3 regions of the Paenibacillus rhizoryzae genome follow, and region 1 is predicted to be linked to each of the others. Evidence: predicted binding sites of a transcription regulator. Region 1 holds the regulator's gene; each other region holds the start of a gene.

Region 1 (3,279 bases):
ATGCTTAAAGCAGGCCTTGACGGTATCCGCAACAAGACTCCGCTGCCGGCTCCGACTGACCGTAACATCTACGTGATGACGGATGAGGAGCGTATCGAAGAGGGCATCCCTACCTTGCCGGATGACTTGAAAGAAGCATTGACAGAGCTGCTTCGCAGCGAAGTCATTTGTGAAGCGCTTGGCGATCACGCGCTTGCTCACTTCTATGAGCTTAAAGAAATCGAGTGGGACATGTACCGTACGCAAATCCACGAGTGGGAACGCGATCAGTACTTGACGCTCTACTAGAACCGACGAAACCCTTGATGCCATCCGGCGTTGAGGGTTTTTTTGCGTCTATGGGAGGAAGTGTGTCCGCACTTGTACCTCTGCTTTCGCATAGTATGCCACAATAGCCATTCATGAAGGAGGAGCCTATGTGAGGAAGAAAGCAGCGACAAAAGAGGAGCAACCGTTTCGTCTTACCGGGGCGATATTAAAACACGTAGCAGCAACGATGGTGCCATTCTTTAAGAAAATTGTACAGAGCTATTCCTATGCGTTGAAGTGGTCGAAGGCTATAAGAGGCGCGGACTTAGATACTTTATCGGCATTGTTTAAATCCGTGGTGCCATCTGCTGATTTGGACGGTTTCTCTACAAACGGCATTGGCTATTTCTTTGATTTCAAGTTTCCGGAACCGATCCTGCTATATTCCGCCGGCACGACGATACCACCGGGGTCGACCCAATTTACGTTCTCCACTCCGATTCATCGCGCTATTGCTAGAGCGGTCTTGCCTTTCTACAGAGCGCTTTTATCTTCTTCAACATACGCTGCAGCGGTAGCCGCAGCTGTGAACAATAAGAATCGAACTCGATTATCCAATTTGATTCGACAAAAAGTAACGGCATATGCGCTGAAATCCATTCAAATTGATTTCTCGGGCATTGCTTTAAACTTCAAGTACAAGAGCAGTAAATTCACTTATCGTCAGTTGTTGTTCCGAGAATTGTAGGTTAGCTGACATAACGGAGGCACATCTGCGCGGGGCAGACAGAAAAGGGGCATTTCCGATCGCTGCTGCAGCGATAAGGAAATGCCCCTTTGATGCGTGTATTAGTGGATGTCGCGGAAAAGTCCGATGACTTTACCTAGAATGGAGACGTTACGCAGACGGATCGGTTCCATCGTCGAGTTCTCCGGTTGAAGACGGATATGATCCTTTTCTTTATAGAAGGTCTTCACAGTAGCTTCGTCTTCTTCTGTCATTGCAACGACGATATCGCCGTTCGAAGCGGTTTGCTGTTGGCGGACAATGACGTAATCGCCGTTATGAATGCCTGCTTCGATCATACTTTCTCCAACGACGTTAAGAATAAAGACGTTGTGGTCGCCGACTCTGTCAGCCGGAAGGGGGAAGTAATCCTCGATATTCTCTGTTGCCGTAATCGGTACACCGGCAGTTACCTTACCTACTACAGGAACCTTCGCGATGGAAAGCGGGAATGGAATCTCGTTGTCTTCGCCGTCCAAAATCTCGATTGCGCGAGGTTTGGTTGGATCGCGGCGAATAAGGCCTTTCTTCTCCAGGCGATCAAGATGGCCGTGGACAGTTGAGCTGGAAGCGAGTCCGACCGCTTCACCGATCTCACGAACGGAAGGCGGATAGCCTTTCTCGCGTACTTCCGTCTTAATGAATTCTAGTATCGCCTGCTGGCGGTTTGAAAGTTTCGACACCGGAATCACTCCAAAGTTTCATTTGTGTCAAATTATAGCACAGAACCGGAGTTCGTACAAACATAAGTTCGAGAAACACAGGTTCGCATATTTTTACGAACAAATGTTCCAAAAACGCTTGACCACAAACAAATGTTCGTGTTATTCTAAGTTTAACAAATAGAACAAACGTTTGGGGTGCTGGAGAATGATGACAACGATGTCCACTTACTCTTCTAATTATAAAGGTGAAACTCGCAATAGTCGCGCTGTGAAGCGCACTTGGCAAGATAGAAGAACAGAACGCTTATTAATGAGACTTGCTGCAGCAACACTGTTCTTCGTACTGCTCTTCACAGGACTGTCACTGATGACAAGCCAAGCGAACAGCGAACATCCGGCAGCACCTACAGCTTCGGAGCAGATCGTCGTTGTTGGGTCCGGTGACACGCTATGGAACATCGCAAGCAGTATTCGGAAAGAAGGTGAAGATATTCGCCATGTTGTATTCAACTTAAAACAACGAAACAACTTGACCTCTAGTTCGCTGCAAGCCGGACAATCCTTGATTATACCCGTTGAATAAATAGATGCACGGTTTCAGCTTCTTATAGTAGGAGTACATCCTTACATTACGATCCGAGTGGATCCGCATTCACAAGTCTGAGTCTTCACTGCTCAGGCTTTTTTCATTTCTAGCGGCATAACGTAATAATAAGGCGAACCAGATGCGGATAAAGCACGGCCAAGACAGGTCGATTCAAGCCCCAGATAGGGCCATTTCGCCTTGACAATGGGCAATTAAAAATGTCAAAGTAAAGAATGACATGTTGGCCGAATCAGGAAAGGAGCATAATGGAAATGGAAAAGATCATCGCCCGTATTAATGAACTCTCCCGAAAGAACAAAACAGTAGGGTTATCACCGGAGGAACTGGTCGAACGCGACGAGCTTCGCCGTTTATATCTTGAGAATTTCAAGAAAAACTTCCGTAATCAACTCGATACCATTAAATATGTGGAAGACGAAGAGGACGGGGAAGGTACGATCAAGCATTAGCAGCAGTCTATTCGAAGGAGGACATGTAGCATGCAATATCGTTTACTGGGCCGCAGCGGTTTAGCTGTTTCGGAGCTTTGTTTAGGTACGATGACGTTCGGTAACACAACGAGCGAGACGGATTCGATAGAGATGATGAATCGTTTCTTCGAGAAAGGCGGCAATTTCCTCGATACAGCGAACGTATATGTATCCGGGCGTTCGGAAGAGATTGTAGGTAAGGCGATTAAAGACAGACGCTCCGAAGTTGTTCTCGCCACGAAAGTGAGATTCGCGACCGAGAATCATCCAAACGGCGTCGGGGTTTCCAGAAAGCATATTATGGATGCCGTCGAAGCAAGCTTGAAGAGACTTGATACCGACTATATCGACCTCTACCAAGTGCATGTTTGGGATCACGCTACACCGATTGAAGAGACGCTTCGCGCACTCGATGATCTGGTTACTTCAGGTAAAGTGCGTTATATCGGCTGTTCCAATTTCTTCGCCTGGCAGTTAATGAAGTCTTTGTCTACCAGCGAT
Region 2 (3,279 bases), 440 kb from region 1:
TAGATATTTCTAATCACACATCGGATGTCATTGATCCTGAAATTTTAAAGCAGGCGGATTACATCATCACGCTTTGTGGACATGCGAATGATAACTGCCCGGTTGTTCAGAACGACAAAGCGCAGAGATGGCATTGGGGCTTCGAAGATCCGGCTAAAGCAACAGGAACAGAAGAAGAAATCACGGCAAAGTTCCGTGAAGTACGCGATTCGATAAAAAAACGCATGGAGCTGTTTATTGCAGAAGGTAAATAAGAAAGGGAGAACCAGCTTGAACACTGAACAAGCAAACGCACGGCATGCGAACACATCGAAAGGTAAGTTGCGTACTTTGCTGGAGGTAGGTATGGTCTCGACGAAATTAGGACTTACTTCTTTCGGAGGGCCAATTGCTCACCTTGTATACTTTCAGAATGAATATGTTAAAAAAAAAAAGTGGATGGACGAAAGAACGTATGCGGAACTCGTAGCATTATGCCAGTTTCTACCGGGTCCTTCCAGCAGCCAAGTGGGAATGGGTATCGGTATTATTCGAGCTGGTATAGCCGGAGGAATAATAGCTTGGCTTGGGTTTACCCTTCCATCTGTACTGGCACTCGTTCTTTTTGCATTGGTCGTACAAGGATTTGACATTGGAAATACAGGTTGGATTCATGGATTGAAGATTGTAGCCGTCGCCATTGTAGCGCAAGGTGTCTATAGTATGGGAAAAACGTTAACACCGGATCGCAGCAGAGCTAGTATTGCCATTATTACAATGGCCTTTACGCTGCTGATGTCGACGGCATTAAGCCAGGTCATTCTAATCGTGCTTGCAGCTTTGGTTGGATTATTCCTTTATCGTAAAAAAGAAGCGCCATTAGCTTCAGAATTAGATCTATCCATAAACAGAGGGGTAGCACTGGGATCTTTAGTTTTATTTGCCGGTTTATTGATCGCTCTGCCTTTGTTGCACCGATTTACAAATAACCCTTGGCTTGCAATTGCCGATAGCTTTTATCGTTCAGGTTCCCTAGTATTTGGAGGAGGGCATGTGGTACTGCCTCTCTTAGAGAAGGAAGTTGTTTCTGCAGGTTGGATCAGCAAACAAGATTTTTTAGCGGGATACGGTGCGGCACAGGCTGTCCCTGGTCCATTATTTACGTTTGCAAGTTACTTAGGAGCCATGATTCGGGGAGTATGGGGAGCCGTACTTGCTACAATATCCATATTTCTTCCGGCGTTTCTTCTCATGGTCGGAACGTTGCCGTTCTGGAATCATATAAGAAAAAGCTCAAGTATGCGTGGTGCTCTGACAGGTGTTAATGCTGCCGTTGTTGGTATTCTGCTAGCTGCATTATATAACCCGATTTGGACTTCGGCGATACTTTCGACTGAAGATTTTGTGCTTGCGGTTGTTTTATTCGGCATGTTGGTATATTGGAAATTGCCTCCATGGATGATCGTCATTGTAGGAGTCCTTGGAGGCAGCGTTATTTCTTTCATGCTGTATTAATGGTAGACAACGTTCTTTAATGATTTAGTGAAAAAGATATGGATACAAGAACATTTGTTCGTGTATAATGATGATACCACTTTATAAAGGGTGATTATTATTATGGAGCATGAACAAGTGAATCAGGAAAACTTAGTTCTGATTGAACGGCAGGTCAAACAAGTCAGTTTAAACTTCCGAAATCGATATCGACGCCCCCCAAAGCCTAATTTAGACCCCTTTGAGCGTGATCAAATTATGAACGTGCTGATTGCATCATTAGGACTGCGCTACACAGTCCACTTAAGGCTATATCATGAGTTTGAAGATTGTGCCGTGATTGGTGTTATCGATAGAATAGATCCCTATACAAGGAAGGTCCTGGTTGATGGGGAATGGTTTCATATCGATAACATCATTAAAGCGGATTCCGAATTGGATTAGGTTGTTCCAGTAATCCGGCATCCGATCCAATTTGGCTAAGAGGTTCACCTGAATCAAGGGCTAATGTAAGCATTCGACTATTACAGCCGTTTAGTATTCGAAAACGATATTTTCTAGGTTCCACATCCAGATATGGCCAAACTTTACCATTCACAAGTATGTTATTCGCATCAAAAGGAGGTACTAACGAAGGGAAAAATAAGTATCAAAATGTATAGTTAGTATAATATTTATAATTAAATGAAAATAATTTCACTTCTTTAAATCATATATAAACTATCATAGAATGAAGAAGTCTTCTTGGAAAGAGAATACGAAATCAACTCGCGAAGCAGGAGGGAATTAGGCATTGCGCAAAACCTCGACATCACTGTCGGGAATCTGGCGCTTGCCTGGATTCTCCGTCAAACCAATGTCGCCAGCGCACTTATCGGAGCAAGCCGGCCGGAGCAAGTGTCAGAGAACGCCAAAGCGTCGGGCATTGAGCTTGGCGAAGACATTATGAACCGAATCGAAGAAATTTTAACGAACTAACCGAATTTCCGGTATTAGGCGATACAGCCTAGCAGATAATATTGCAAGAAATCAGTATCAGGAGAAGATGGAGGTGGATAGTTGATGACGAAAGTTGTCGTTACCGGTGGAAGCGGCATGTTGGGAAGCTGGGTGGTGCGTCATTTCGTAGAGCAAGGCTATGATGTGCTGAACGTTGATACCCGTCAACCGGTGGAATCGCTTTGCCCTACGCTCATCGTGGACCTTGAGGATCTAGGCCAAACTTACGGCGCTCTTGCAGGGTCCGATGCGGTCGTGCATCTGGCTGCAATTCCCAGAGCAGGCATGACTTCACCGGAGGTGACATTCCGCAACAATGTCATGTCAACCTACAATGTACTGGAAGCGGCAGCCGGTCTAGGCATTCGAAAGGCGGTCATCGCATCGAGCGAATCCTCTTACGGCATTGTCTTTGCAGTCCATCCGTTCGGTCCTCACTATGTTCCGATCGATGAGGCGCATCCGCAGCTGCCGCAAGACAGCTACGGCTTGTCCAAGATCGTGAATGAAGCGACGGCAGATATGTTTCACCGCAGGACTGGCATGCAGATTATATCGCTACGCCTCGGCAACGTAATTTCACCCGAATCGTATGAACGCTTCCCATCGTTCATTCATAATCCAGAAGAACGCGAACGCATCCTTTGGAGCTACATCGACACTAGGGATGCAGCGGAAGCTTGCCGCCTTGCTATTGAAGCGGATGGACTCGGGGCGGTAGCGCTGAACCTTGCGTCCGATGAAACCAGTATGGACATACAAAGCCGAGAGTTGATGTCAGCGCGTTATCCGGAAGTTTCCGACTTC
Region 3 (3,279 bases), on a different contig from region 1:
GAAATGCGGGTTTCGCGCGGTAGGCGTGGAGACGGACTATTTCGTAAAGCATTATGCGGAGCTGATTATCGAGAATGGCATTCTTTGCCGGGATATGATCCGGCTGAAGATGGACTTATAGAAAAAAGCCCCAAATCGAAGTGCACCCCGCTTGTTAGACATCCTCTAACAAGCGGGGCTTGTTCATAATGACTTTAAATTACGCTTTGCGACTTACAGTACTAGATTCGCAAGCGATGGGGCTGATGTCTCTCTCAAAAAAATGCTGTTCCGATTAGGGTTAATCGGAACAGCATTTTTATGCAGTCACTTCTTATGGATAAGCCCGTTGAAATGTTTTTCGAGCTGGGCGATATATTTTCCTAGCCGTGTACTAATTTCAGACCTCACTAAAAACCTCATTAATGCAAATTTATGTTCATAACCTCGATAGTAAAATTTATAGTGTGCGGCATCGTCAACGCGTTCTTCCTCAATGACTTTAATTTGATTTTCCCTTAATTCTTTGCGGATCCCGGCCAAGTCTGCATGGATGGCATTTAACAGTGTGTTTGCAGCTGCCGTATAAAGTGTCTTTAAGGAGTGGTTCGACCTCTCGATCTCAAGCCGATTGTTCTCAACCACCGTCATCATGATCGGTAAAAGCACGGAGTCACGTACCATTATCAGGATCTGTTGAGGTACCTTCTGGGATGCGCCCTTATCCGGGTCGCTAAGCTCGTTGAGCTGATCACGATGCTCGGGAGAAATAAACTTTGTGCCCCAACGGCCATTCCCCTCGAGAAATTTGCTCATTTATAGTGCCCTCCAATTTTTTGAGCTCGCTCGCGCGCCTGCCCGGATTTAAGGAGCGATGCGGCGCTTAAAATGGCCGCCTCGCCGAACCGATCTTTGATTTTATCTTTGGTTGCGGCGAGTGCGTGCTGTCTAGGTAAGTCCTCAAAAAGGTCCAGTTGGTACACGCTATTGTCTGTTAGCTGGGAAAGGTCCACGGCAAGATGAGTCAGTGGATTACCGTCCCAGTGCGACATAAACAGCTTGTGTGCAGCTGCCAGTATGTGATGCTCTAAGCAGCTGGAACTATCCAAGGTGGTTTGGCGACTGAAGCCGCTGGATTTAACCCCGTTCGTTGTGCCCGCGCTGACCGTGACTTTGCGCCCTTTATACTTGTGGTATCGGCTTGTGCGGCATACCTCGATTACGAGCTCGAGCAGCAGCGGTTCGATGTCAGATAAGGTTTGGTAAAGCACCCAAGGCAAGGCGCGACCTCTGGTGACCGACTTCGGCTTGCCAAACGCTCCGGCTACGACAGGGCTCGGGTCAATGCCGCGCGCAGTCTGCCAGTAATAGATGGCCTTAATATCGCTCTGTTTGCCCATCCTTTGCTGCATCCGCCGTTTAAAGTCATGCAGCTCCATTCTGGCTAAATCGCCAATCGTGTTAATGCCCATGCGTATAAAGTGCACGGTCATGCGAGAGGCCACCATAAACATGCTGCTGATGGGCAGTGGCCATAACTCGGATTCGATATTTTCGTAATCCAGTGTAAAGATCCCGTCGGGCTGCTTTTTGGCGAAATTGTCCGTTGCTGTTTTCGCCAATATCTTGGTTGGCCCGCAGCCAACTCGCGTCCAAACCCCGGTTGAGAGCAGCACCTTGTTTTGCATCTGATTCGCGATATCGAGGGGAGGGCCGTAAAGCGAGACCGATCCGGTGACATCCAGAAACTGTTCATCGATCGAGAAAGGCTCAACAAGCGGTGTGAATGTCTTATATATCTCCGTAATGAGCAGGGATACGTTTATATAGGTCTGCATCCTTGGCCGGATCACGACGAGCTGGGGACACTTTCCGACAGCTTCGCCCAACCGCATGGCTGTGGAAACGCCGTAAGATTTAGCAAGCGGGCAAGCAGCTAAGACGATCCCCGATTTGCGATTTGGATCGGCACCTACCACGATGGGCTTATTCGCATGCTCAGGGTGCGAAGCCTTCTCTACCGACGCATAAAAGCTTTGACAATCCGCCAACATGATTACCCGATCTTTAGCCGACATCGCGGATCACCGGCTCATGTGCCAAAATGTTTTGAAGCTTAAATAGCCGAGGCGCGCCTGATTCCAGGCAAGTTGCTCGTACATGCGTATGTGTAACTGCGCGTATAAGGATTTGTCTTTTGGTTATCCGGTCGTTTCTGTCCTGATAAATGATAACTACGGCCATCCCGATATATTTGCTGAGATTTGATTGTAATGATGGCATTCTTATTCGCCTCCATACGAACGTTTGTTCTTTATTATACTACAAACATATGTTCGATATGCAAGGTATGTTTCTGGAATTTTTTGAAGAACCTAAAAAATGATGATTGTGTGATGATGTCAAAATTGCTGTGACAATTTTCAAAATTCATGAGGAAAAATGTCTTAATTGATGAGAAATGGATTTTAAATCATAATCGGCGTAGCTCCAATTATAACGGGGACTATCAGATATTGCCCCGTTAGCGCACTTCTTGGTGTTTCCACATGTAAGAAAACAACAAGAAATTAATCCTAATTCTAAGGTATTCGCTTACAGTTTCCGGTATCAAGCTTGGCTTGGCACTTACTGGTCAAAGTGTCACCAGTATACGTACACAAAATGAATATTTAAAATCATAAAACGGGAAAATAAATAAAGTGCTTAGAGGAGGGATGCAAAAAATGTATACCATTTTGGTACTCATTGGTGCTGCCGTATGTGTATTCTCATTGCTTAGTTCAATTTATTTTATACGTAAACAGCAGCATAATACCTTGGATAAAAATACCAGTATGACTACCGTTAAACATCCGGTAATATCCAATCCGATTGTGCTTGCGTACTTCGCACTTCCAGTTCTTATAATTTTCGGTGCGATTATATGGACACTCTTTTGGAGATAGCGGTTAAGGAGGATTTTATATGGAAAAAAGAAAATATTATGTGTCGGTTCAATCAAAATGTATTATGTATAATCAAGGCGATGCTGCCTATGAATTAGAGATTTATGCGTCTGAAGATGAAGTCGAGAAGTTAAGAAGTTTATTTGAGGAGTGGGAACGAGCCGAAGAGCATACGTATTTCCGTGCGCAGTTTCCGGGCATACCCTATCATCATGACAGTGAAAATGACGAATATGATATCGTACTAAAGGAAATTTATAAAATGATTAGCGATATTGGCACCGAAGAAACTAAGAACTTTATTGCTTCAATGGATTTACAAATGGGAGCACCTAAAGAGTTTTAAGCAGCT

What was found. The regulator LexA, encoded in region 1, represses DNA repair genes until DNA is damaged. The targets are predictions, from matches to a motif close to CGAACATATGTTCG.
Region 2: a site for LexA is predicted at 1,542-1,555, ahead of AC6ESO_RS05115 (YolD-like family protein). Genes of this name have one in related genera too.
Region 3: a site for LexA is predicted at 2,305-2,318, ahead of AC6ESO_RS12205 (DNA polymerase IV). Genes of this name have one in related genera too.

Annotation. Positions count from the first base shown of each region.
Region 1 covers NZ_JCAALT010000001.1:673,474-676,752, forward strand. The annotation lists gene glnA (type I glutamate--ammonia ligase) at 1-288, shown strand, start outside; gene AC6ESO_RS02985 (hypothetical protein) at 419-997, shown strand; gene lexA (transcriptional repressor LexA) at 1,099-1,719, opposite strand; gene AC6ESO_RS02995 (LysM peptidoglycan-binding domain-containing protein) at 1,907-2,284, shown strand; gene AC6ESO_RS03000 (DUF896 domain-containing protein) at 2,554-2,757, shown strand; gene AC6ESO_RS03005 (aldo/keto reductase) at 2,788-3,279, shown strand, end outside.
Region 2 covers NZ_JCAALT010000001.1:1,113,381-1,116,659, forward strand. The annotation lists gene arsC (arsenate reductase (thioredoxin)) at 1-254, shown strand, start outside; gene AC6ESO_RS05110 (chromate transporter) at 346-1,494, shown strand; gene AC6ESO_RS05115 (YolD-like family protein) at 1,597-1,917, shown strand; partial or broken gene AC6ESO_RS05120 (cupredoxin domain-containing protein) at 1,916-2,110, opposite strand; partial or broken gene AC6ESO_RS05125 (aldo/keto reductase) at 2,266-2,451, shown strand; gene AC6ESO_RS05130 (NAD-dependent epimerase/dehydratase family protein) at 2,536-3,279, shown strand, end outside.
Region 3 covers NZ_JCAALT010000003.1:675,107-678,385, forward strand. The annotation lists gene AC6ESO_RS12195 (GNAT family N-acetyltransferase) at 1-121, shown strand, start outside; gene AC6ESO_RS12200 (YhjD family protein) at 307-795, opposite strand; gene AC6ESO_RS12205 (DNA polymerase IV) at 792-2,057, opposite strand; gene AC6ESO_RS12210 (YgaP family membrane protein) at 2,458-2,553, shown strand; gene AC6ESO_RS12215 (hypothetical protein) at 2,947-3,273, shown strand.